DNA from 2 places in the Streptomyces sp. CAU 1734 genome. Region 2 is predicted to be linked to the other one. Evidence: riboswitches for the same ligand, from Rfam matches in the RefSeq annotation. Region 2 holds a riboswitch; the other holds the start of a gene.
What was found. Region 2 has a riboswitch for cyclic di-AMP ahead of AAFN69_RS20705 (transglycosylase family protein). Riboswitches for the same ligand answer to the same signal wherever they lie in the genome.

Region 1 (5,335 bases), on a different contig from region 2:
GACCCCGGAACCCCGGGCCCCGGGGCGACGGGCCCCGCCGTACCCGCATGCGCGCAGCAGCCGCTCTTCGACGCGGTGCCCGATCGGGCGCGCTGGCGTTACAAGCCCCGGCGGGCCTCGCGGCTCTGGCACAGCAAGGTGATCCGGGCCGGAGTGCTGATCACCCTGCTCGCGCTCTGCGCGCTGGTGATCCTCGCCCTGGTGCGGGAGGAGACCGGCACCACGGGCTTCCTCGTCGGGCTCGGGCTCGCCGTACTGCCCGTGCCGCTGCTGGTCGCCGCCTTCCGCTGGCTGGACCTGGTCGATCCCGGCCCCTGGCGGAATCTGATCTTCTCGTTCTGCTGGGGTGCGTTCGCCGCCGCTCTCGTGGCGATCCTGGCGAACACCTTCGCCACCCAGTGGATAGCCACCAACACGGCCGACGCGTCGAACGCGCACAGTCTCGGCGCCACGGTCATCGCGCCCGTGGTGGAGGAGACCGCCAAGGCCGCCGCCGTACTGCTGATCTTCCTCTTCCGCCGGAGGGACTTCACCGGCATCGTGGACGGAGTGGTGATCGCGGGATTCACCGCGATCGGCTTCGCCTTCACCGAGAACATCCTCTATCTGGGCACGGCCTTCGACGAGGACCAGACACTCGGGTACTCGGGTCTCTCCTCGACGACGGCCGCGACCTTCTTCGTACGCATCGTCATGTCGCCGTTCGCCCACCCGGTCTTCACCGTGCTCACCGGCATCGGATTCGGGCTCGCCGCGCTCGCCGCCCGCCGGCGGCAGCGGATCCGCCGGATCGCGCTGCCGGTGCTGGGTCTGCTGCTCTCCATGGTGATGCACGCCCTGTGGAACGGCTCGGCGTCCTACCTCGGGCCGTGGGGCTTCCTGCTGGTGTACGCGTTCGTCATGATCCCCGCCTTCGTACTGCTGACCTGGCTCGCCATCTGGGCCCGGCAGCGCGAGCTGCACACCCTGGCCGTCACCCTGCCCGCCTATGCGGCGGCGGGCTGGCTCGCCCCGTCCGAGCCGCAGGCGCTGTCCTCGATGAGGGCGCGGAACACGGCCAAGGACTTCGCCCGGCGGATGCACGGCCCGGCGGCGGTCCATCCGGTCGCCGAGTACCAGCGGTTCGCCACCGCGCTGGCGTTTCTCCGTCACCGCGCGGCCAGGGAAGCGGCCGGTCCGGACTTCACGGCGCGGGAGCAGGAGCTGCTGCACCACATGTGGCAGCGGAAGGCGGTGGCCTCCCCGGCACTGACCTACGCGGCGCGCGTCACCGGCCGGGTGCGGGTGCCGCCGCCGCACCGGGATTACGAGATACCCAACCCCTACCGCGTCTGAGGGCGGCGGGCCCGGCAGGGCGGGAGCGGGGGAAGTGCCGGCGGTGCGGGCGCGAAAAGACCGGCAGCCCTGACGGCGGGGGGTGCTCGCCAGGACTGCCGGGGTGAAAGGGCCCGCACCGCCGTGACCACGGCGAGCGCGGGGCTGCCGCGGACACCCGCCGGCCGATCGCGATTCCGGCACCGGGCGGTGCCGTGAGGACCGGCCGGCCGGCCGGTCCCGCGGGGACGGGCGGTGGTGCGCGGGACGGTCAGGGGTTGAGGCCGTTGCTCCGCATCCAGGACAGCGGGTCGACGGCCGAGCCGCCACCGGTCTTGACCTCCAGGTGGAGGTGCGAGCCGGACGAATTGCCGGTCGAGCCGACGCGTCCGATGGTCTCGCCCGCGCCGACCTTCTGGCCCGCGCTCACCGACATCGAGGAGAGGTGTGCGTACATCACCTCGGTGCCGTTCGACAGCTTGAGCACGATGTTGTAGCCGTACGAGCTGTGCCAGCCGGCCGACTTGATGGTGCCGCTGGTGACGGCCTTCGCCGGGGTACCGGTCGGAGCCGCCATGTCCAGGCCGGTGTGGTAGCCGGAGGACCACATCGGGCCGCTCTGGCCGAAGGTGGCGGTGATCGTGTACGAGGAGGTGGGGAGGACGAAGCCCTTCGCGAGCTTGGCCTTCTCCTTCTCCTTGGCCTTGGCCTCCGCCTCGGCCTTCTTCTTGGCCTTCGCCTCGGCTTCGGCCTTCTTCTTGGCCTTCGCTTCCGCCTCCGCCTTGGCCTCGGCCTTCTTCGCGGCGGCGGCGGCCTTCGCGGCTGCGGCGTTCTCGGCGGCGGCCCTGGCGACCGCCTCCGCCTCGGCCTGCTGCTGCTCGGCCTGCTGGAGGATCCGGGAGCGGAGCGCCTCACCCGTGCCGGGCTGGGTGGCCGCGCCGATCTCCTCGGTGGCACCCATGGCGGTGAGAGCGGAGGTCTCGTCGGCCGAGCCGCCGTCGTCCATGAGGGAACCGACGTCGGGAAGGGAGTCGGCGATCGAGTCGGGGAGCGATATCGACACGGCGGGCTTGCTCTGCGCGGTGGCGATGCCGCCCGCGCCGACCGCCGCGATCACGCCGACGCCGAGCACCGTGGAGCTGCGGGCGAATCCGCCGCGCTGCTTGAGCACGCGGTGCCGGTGACGGCCGCGCACCGGACGGACGGTCTCCGCCGTGGGGTTCCACTCGCCGACGGACCGTTCGGCCCCGTCTTGGCTGAAGACACCGGATTTGAACGGCGCTTCCGGGGCAGGGGTGTTGGACGCCACTGAGGCGTGCTCCTTTCCTTCCTTCTCGCCTACCGGGTTAGCTGACGGGTTCGGAGCAGGAAGGTCTCCTACCGGCCTCACACACCGCGAACTGCGCGGCAAATGAAGCCCGATTCACCCCAATTGGTGGGTCCCCGGTTCCCTTGCGGGATTCGGCGCGTGCGCGCGGCGCCGCCCTGACGACGACTGTGACGACCGCGCTGCGTTATCGAACGTTAATAGAGACTCCAGTCGTATTCCAAGTTTTTCCGAGTGATCTTTAATCTCTTTGCCATGGACTTAACGGGACACAAGCGTCCGGAGTCGGGCGACTTGAACGGCCGCCCGTAAACCCATCAGATCTGACGGCATATCAATTGTTATCAGAGGGGTGCACTCCGGCTACGCAACGTATTCGCGGTGGTTCCGGCCGGCGCGGCGTCGCGGCGGGCCGGGGCTTCACGGCCGACCGGTCGTCACGGCGGGCCGGGGGGCGGCTCCGCATCCGCCCGCCCCTCGCCGGGACGGGCCACCGCGAGCAGTGCCATGTCGTCGGTGGTCCCGCCGCCCGAATGCCTGCGGACATCGTCGACCAGGGCGTCCAGCAACTCGCCCGGCCCCGGGAAGACACGGCCGGCGAGCCATTCGCCGGGCTCGTAGAACACCCCCCGGGCATCCCGCGCCTCGGAGAGCCCATCGGTGTAGATGAGCAGGGTGGCCCCGGGCGGCAGCGGATACTCCTGCGCCCGGTCGGGCCGGTTCCCCAGCTCCCCCATGGAGAGCGGGAGCGCGTACTCGGCCGGTTCCAGAGAGCCGAGTACGCCGTCCTCGTACAGCATCAGCGGTGCCGGATGGCCCCGGTTGACCATCCGGACGATCCCGGCACCGCGCGGGATCTCGGCGAGCACGGCGGTGGTGAACGCCTCGAAGGCGTCCAGGGTGTCCCGGCGGCGCGCCTCCCGGTTGAGCGCGCGTTCCAGCCGCTCGGTGACCCCCTCCAGCGATCTCTCCTGTTCGGCCGCCTCCCGGAAGGCGCCGATCGCGATGGCCACCGCCTCGACCGCGCCGAGTCCCTTGCCGCGCACATCCCCGACGACCAGCCGTACGCCATGGGGTGTGTCCTGTACGGCGAAGAGGTCCCCGCCGATGAAGGCGTCGGCGACGGCGGCCTCGTACCGTGCGGCGATCCGCAGGCCCCCGATCCGCTCGGCGGGGGTGGGCAGTACGGCGCGCTGGGCGGCCTCGGCGATGACCCGGGCGGAGGCGAGCCGTTCGCTGCTGCGCCGGATGACCCGGTTGATCAGCAGCGCGAGACCCGAGACGGTGATCACGGTCACCAGCTCGGTATAGGTCGTCGGCTCGGCGACCGAGTCCTTGAGCCCGTGCAGGCCGACCACGCCCAGGGTCGAGGCGATACCGGTGAAGAGGGTGGTGCGCCAGGAGAAGAAGGGGGCGGCGATCAGCGGGGCCGCCGTGAACATGGGCGCCGCGGTGAACATCGGCGGGGTCAGGGCGTCGAAACAGACAGCGCCGATGATCATCAGCGCGGGCAGCATACGGACGAATCGGCGGGCGCCGACTCCCCCCGGCTGCTCCTCGCTCCCCAAGGCTGCTCTCCTGACCGGTCCGCCCACGGCTGCGGACACGGTTCCCGCGCCCCCTCCAGGCTGGCGGGAACGGGGCGGAGTGGCGAGCCACCGCCGTCCAACCGGGCGAACGGAGGCGAACGGGCAGCGCAAAATGACCACGGCCCGGTACTCAGGTGATGAGTACCGGGCCGTGATCTTCAGTAGCGGGGACAGGATTTGAACCTGCGACCTCTGGGTTATGAGCCCAGCGAGCTACCGAGCTGCTCCACCCCGCGCCGTTGAACACAACCTTACGCCATCCGAAGCAAGATCCACGCCACTTTCCGCGGGGGCCGCGGAATCGCCGGAAATCCGGCCGCGCGGGGAACGGGCGAGCGGTGGGCGAGGGCGGACGCGGGCCCGTCACCGAGGGCGGCCCGCGTCCGCCGCGGCTCACTCGTCCGAGAGCTGCGTCTCCCCGTACACCCGCATCGCATCGCGGATGAACACCGCCGTCCCCTCGCCGTGCCGGTCGTAGACCTCGGTGAACCGCTCGTCGGCCACGTACATCTCGCCGATGCCGATGAACCGGCACCGGCCCGGCGCCTCCACCGCGGAGAGCCAGACGTACTGCCGCCGGGCGAGTTCCTGGGCCGGCGCGCCGTCCGGCGCCCCGCCCTCCCGCAGCAGCCGGGCGAAGTCCCGGGCGATGGCGGTCTGCTCCTCCAGATACTCCCGCCGCTCCCGCTCGCCGAGCGCACGCCACCACTGGTCACCGCGCCGATACGCGTCCCGCCCCCAGCGCTCGGTCACCTCCTGTTCGTACGGTGTGTGGTCGAAGCCGTCGAACACTTCCTCGGCCATGAGTTCTTCCCCTCGCTCGGTCTTCCGGAGAGTGGTCCGCACCGAGGCGATCTGCCGGCCCACTCTTTCGCGCTCCTGTTCGAGCAGCTTCAGATGGACGCGGAGCGCGGCAGCGGTGTCCCGCTGGCCGGCCAGCACCTCGGCGATGGCGGGCAGTCCGAGCCCGAGCTCGCGCAGCAGCAGAATCCGCTGGAGCCGTATCAGCTCACGGGGGCCGTAGTAGCGATAGCCGTTGGCCCCCACCCGGCTGGGCCGCAGCAGACCCAGCTCGCCGTAGTGACGCAGGGTGCGGCTCGTCGTA
Region 2 (5,335 bases):
GAGCGCAAGGCCGAGCTGATGACGCATCTGCTCAATATCGACCCGCCCGACCACACCCGGCTGCGGCGGCTGGTCTCCAAGGCGTTCACCCCGCGCCGGGTGGCCGAGTTCGCCCCCCGCGTACAGGAACTGACCGACCGCCTCATCGCGGGGTTCGCCGCGAAGGGGGAGGCGGATCTGATCCACGACTTCGCCTTCCCGCTGCCCATCTACGCCATCTGCGATCTGCTCGGTGTACCGCCCGAGGACCAGGACGACTTCCGCGACTGGGCCGGGATGATGATCCGGCACGGCGGCGGTCCGCGCGGCGGGGTCGCCCGCTCGGTGAAGAAGATGCGCGGCTATCTGCTGGAGCTGATCCACCGCAAGCGCGGCGACCTCGGCGACGATCTGATCTCCGGTCTCATCCGGGCGAGCGACCACGGTGAGCACCTCACCGAGAACGAGGCCGCCGCCATGGCCTTCATCCTGCTTTTCGCCGGTTTCGAGACGACCGTCAATCTCGTGGGAAACGGGACGTACTCCCTGCTCCGCAACCCCGCTCAGCGCACCCTTTTCCAGAGCGCGGTGGACGCCGGCGACAGTGCGGCGGTGGACACCGCGGTGGAGGAACTGCTCCGCCACGACGGTCCGGTGGAGATGGCCACCTGGCGGTTCGCCACCACCGGACTGACCATCGGCGGGCAGCGGATCGCGGCCGGCGATCCGGTTCTCGTCGTGCTCGCCGCCGCCGATCGCGACCCGGAACGCTTCCCCGAGCCGGATGTTCTCAATCTTTCCCGCCGCGACAATCAACACCTCGGATACGGGCACGGCATCCACTACTGCCTCGGTGCGCCGCTCGCCCGGCTGGAGGGCGGGACCGCCCTCGCCACTCTCTTCCGCGACTTGCCTGACCTGCGACTGGCCGCCGATCCGGCCGATTTGCGCTGGCGCGGTGGCCTGATTATGCGTGGACTGCGCACCCTTCCGGTGGAGTTCACTCCGGTGAAAACTGATGCGCCGTCACATCTGTGATCTGCGTGTGATCTCCGCTGCACCGACTTGTGACTCACGTTCGAGTGCGGCTACGTTCACCCGGACTCAAGCAGTCTGGTGAAAGGCAATCACATGCTCTCCGGGAATGGCCGTCATCGGCGACCGCGTCAGGCCCCCGCTCTCGTCGTCGCTGCGGGCGTGACGGGATCGGCCATCGCGATCCCCTTGCTGGGCGCGGGTTCCGCCTCCGCCGTCGAGTCCTCCACCTGGGACCGGATCGCCGAGTGCGAGAGCGGTGGCAGCTGGAGCGCCGACACCGGCAACGGCTACTACGGAGGGCTTCAGCTCTCCCAGGCCGCCTGGGAGGCGCACGGCGGTACGGAGTACGCCTCGCGCGCCGACCTCGCCAGCCGCTCGCAGCAGATCATCGTGGCGGAGAAGGTGCTCGCCGCCCAGGGCGTCAAGGCATGGGCCTCCTGTGCCGGCATAGCGGGTCTGACCGACGGCGCCCCGGCCGGAAACGGCACCGGTTCCACCGGCACGGATGCGGCGAAGCCGGACAAGGCCCCCGCGGCCGGCAAGCCGAAGTCCGCGCCGAAGCCGGCCGCCGAGCCGAAGTCCGCCGAAACCCCCGCCGGTAGATCCACCGCGGCCGAGCCGTCCGCCGGCACGCCGAAGGGCGCCGGCCCGGGGGCCGGGACCAGCGCGGGCAAGCACCGGGGCGAGCCCGCGACGGAGTCGCCGGCCTCCGGCCCGGAGAAGTCCGCGGCGCCCACCGGGACCGGTGAGCCGAAGAGCGACGGCACGGCGGGCCCGGGCCCGGCCCGGGGCTCCGAGCCCGGCCATGTCTCGCGCGGCGACTCGGGCGGCCGGTCCCCCGTGGCGGACACCGCCGCCGGGGAGAAGAAGGTGGAGGTCGTCAAGGGCGTCGACGGCGCCGACGCCGAGCCGGGCACCTACACCGTCCGCCCGGGGGACAGCCTCTGGGCCATCGCGCAGGAGCAGAAGCTCGACGAGGGGTGGACCGGCCTCTATGAGGCCAACCGCGAGGAGGTCGGCGCCGACCCCGACCTCATCCACCCTGGTCAGAGCCTGGCCCTCGACCCGAAGTAGGGCCCGGGGCAGGGCCGGAAACCGGTGTGGTTCGCGGGATTTTGTCCATATTTGCCGAAGTGAGACAAGGGTCTCTTTGCGGTAAGTGGCACGGCCCGCCCACCGGAATCGGAGATTCCGCCCCCGACCTGGGGAAACATGGATCGGGTCAGGGGCGGGATGGGCGTTTTCTCCCCGATGTTCCCTCTTTGAACATCGGGGAGCCCTGTGATTACGGTCTGACCGCTCGCCATCGCGGGCACCGCTGACCGTCACGCCGAATCCTGCCGTCGGTCGGGGGGAGTACTCGACGCGAGAGCGCCGAAGGCAGGAGCGGGGGACCCAAGGTAAGTGCCGGCCCCGCCGTTCAGGACGAATGGCGGATCACCGGCTTGGGGTGGAGCCGTGCGCAAGGACGCACGGCCGGGCACTCATTGGCCCGAACCCGACAGCTCACCTCGCAGGCGTCGGTGAGGAGATCCACCATGCTGTTTTCCAGCAAGGGCAAGCACCGCCGTCCGTCCAGGGCCGTCCGCCTCGTCGCCTTCGCCGGTGTCACCGGCGCTGCCGTCGCCGCCCCGCTGATCGGCGCCACCTCGGCCTCGGCCGCCACCGCCGCCGAGTGGGACAAGGTCGCGCAGTGCGAGTCCGGCGGCAACTGGTCCATCAACACCGGCAACGGCTACTACGGCGGCCTCCAGTTCTCGTCCTCCACCTGGGCCGCCTTCGGCGGCACCAAGTACGCGGCGCAGGCCAACCAGGCCAGCAAGTCCCAGCAGATCGAGATCGCCGAGAAGGTCCTCGCGGGCCAGGGCAAGGGCGCCTGGCCGTCCTGTGGCGTGGGCCTCTCGAACACCCCGTACGGCGGCGGCGCCGCCGAGCAGCCCAAGCAGGAGCAGCCGAAGCAGCAGCCGGCCCAGCCGAAGCAGGAGCAGCCGCAGGCCGCCCAGCCGAAGCAGGAGCGCCAGGCCCAGCCGCAGCAGCGCGCCGAGGCCCCGACCACCCGCTCCGAGCGTCCCGCGGCCAAGGGCTTCGAGAAGGGCGACGGCGAGTACGAGGTCAAGTCCGGCGACACCCTCAGCAGCATCGCCGCGGCCGAGAAGGTCGACGGCGGCTGGGCGAAGCTCTTCGAGCTCAACAAGGACATCGTGGACAACGCGGACGTCATCTACCCGGGCCAGCAGCTCGACCTGAGCTGACCCTCCCGGGGCGGCCCGCACCACCGCCCGGCTCCGGCCCGCACCGCGCCCCCACGGCTCCGGTGCCGGCCGAACCGGGCCCGCGGGCCGCACCGCGTCCGCGCACCGGCCGTCCCCCCACCGGCCCCGCGCACCGGCCGCCCCCACCGGCCACACCCGTACAACCGGCCCCGCCCGTCCCGTACCCGACGGGGACCGCACCCGGATCCGCTGTCCCGTACCCCCACCGGGACCGCGCCCCGGGACCGCACCCCGGGTCCGTACCCACCCCGGGCGTCCGTCCGGCCGTGCCGCGCCCCGAACGGCGCAGGGCGGCCCGGACGGACCCCGGCACCCGGCCCCCGCGCGCGGGGGCCGGACCCAGGGGCCACCCCGGCCCGGCGCACTCCCCCTGTCCGCGCCGGGCCCGGGGTTCTTTTCGTTACCCCCTGGTAGGTGCGGGGTTGTTTGTCCCGGACCGCGCGGATGGCACCGGCTTTTTCGTCCCAGGGGGCGGGCATCCGCGAGGAGACCCCCGGCCGCCGGATAGGCTCTTGCCGCAAGGCCAAGAGACCCTGCACCCCATGCGTCACATCCCAGAAGGAGATGCTCGTGCCGTCCATCGACGTCGTCGTAGCCCGGGAAATCCTGGACTCCCGAGGCAATCCCACGGTCGAGGTCGAGGTTGGCCTCGACGACGGAAGCACCGGCCGTGCCGCCGTTCCGTCCGGTGCCTCCACCGGAGCGTTCGAGGCCCTTGAGCTTCGTGACGGCGACCCCAACCGCTACCAGGGCAAGGGCGTCGAGAAGGCCGTTCTCGCCGTCATCGAGCAGATCGGCCCCGAGCTGGTCGGCTACGACGCCACCGAGCAGCGCCTGATCGACCAGGCGATGTTCGACCTGGACGCCACCCCGGACAAGTCCTCGCTCGGCGCCAACGCCATCCTCGGCGTCTCGCTCGCCGTGGCGCACGCCGCCTCCGAGGCGTCCGACCTGCCGCTCTTCCGCTACCTCGGCGGCCCGAACGCGCACCTGCTGCCCGTTCCGATGATGAACATCCTGAACGGCGGCTCGCACGCCGACTCCAATGTGGACATCCAGGAGTTCATGATCGCCCCGATCGGCGCGGAGTCCTTCTCCGAGGCCCTGCGCTGGGGCACCGAGGTCTACCACACCCTCAAGAAGGTGCTGAAGCAGAAGGGCCTCTCCACCGGCCTCGGCGACGAGGGCGGCTTCGCGCCGAACCTCGACTCCAACCGTGCCGCGCTGGACCTGATCCTCGAAGCGATCAAGGAAGCCGGTTACGCCCCCGGCAAGGACATCGCGCTCGCGCTCGACGTCGCCGCCTCCGAGTTCTACAAGGACGGCGTCTACGAGTTCGAGGGCAAGTCCCTCTCCGCCGCCGAGCTGACCGAGTACTACGAGGAGCTGGTCGCGGCCTACCCGCTGGTCTCCATCGAGGACCCGCTCTTCGAGGACGACTGGGCCGGCTGGAAGGTGCTCACCGACAAGCTGGGCACCAAGGTCCAGATCGTCGGCGACGACCTCTTCGTCACCAACCCGGAGCGGCTGGCCCGCGGCATCGACGAGGGCTCCGCCAACGCCCTGCTCGTCAAGGTCAACCAGATCGGTTCGCTGACCGAGACCCTGGACGCCGTCGAGCTGGCCCAGCGCAGCGGCTTCAAGTGCATGATGTCGCACCGCTCCGGTGAGACCGAGGACGTCACCATCGCCGACCTCGCCGTCGCCACCAACTGCGGCCAGATCAAGACCGGCGCCCCGGCCCGCTCCGAGCGCGTCGCCAAGTACAACCAGCTGCTGCGCATCGAGGAGATCCTCGACGACGCCGCGGTGTACGCCGGCCGGAGCGCGTTCCCCCGCTTCAAGGGCTGATCCACCGGCACTCCCCGGGCCGACCCACCGGGCCGGCCGCCTCTCGGGGCGGCCGGGTCCCGCCAGTCGTCCGTACGTCCCCGGCCGCGGTCCCGTACCGTGTCCGGGGACGTACGCACGTCGGGACCGGGCTCCTCAGACCCCCGGGACCGGGCACCGGCGCTGAACAGGGGAGGCGGGAGACATGGCCGGGA

Region 1: linked by a shared signal. The riboswitch ahead of AAFN69_RS03635 (M23 family metallopeptidase) and the one ahead of AAFN69_RS20705 (transglycosylase family protein) in region 2 are both predicted to bind cyclic di-AMP.

What each region holds. Positions count from the first base shown of each region.
Region 1 covers NZ_JBDQQP010000001.1:858,874-864,208, reverse strand. Annotated here, with positions in the region: gene AAFN69_RS03640 (PrsW family intramembrane metalloprotease) at 1-1,335, shown strand, start outside; gene AAFN69_RS03635 (M23 family metallopeptidase) at 1,586-2,623, opposite strand; cyclic di-AMP (ydaO/yuaA leader) riboswitch at 2,635-2,791, opposite strand; gene AAFN69_RS03630 (PP2C family protein-serine/threonine phosphatase) at 3,079-4,158, opposite strand; tRNA gene AAFN69_RS03625 (tRNA-Met) at 4,393-4,466, opposite strand; gene AAFN69_RS03620 (TipAS antibiotic-recognition domain-containing protein) at 4,624-5,335, opposite strand, start outside.
Region 2 covers NZ_JBDQQP010000010.1:184,684-190,018, forward strand. Annotated here, with positions in the region: gene AAFN69_RS20695 (cytochrome P450) at 1-1,017, shown strand, start outside; gene AAFN69_RS20700 (transglycosylase family protein) at 1,177-2,091, shown strand; cyclic di-AMP (ydaO/yuaA leader) riboswitch at 2,380-2,552, shown strand; gene AAFN69_RS20705 (transglycosylase family protein) at 2,556-3,269, shown strand; gene eno (phosphopyruvate hydratase) at 3,855-5,141, shown strand; gene AAFN69_RS20715 (septum formation initiator family protein) at 5,326-5,335, shown strand, end outside.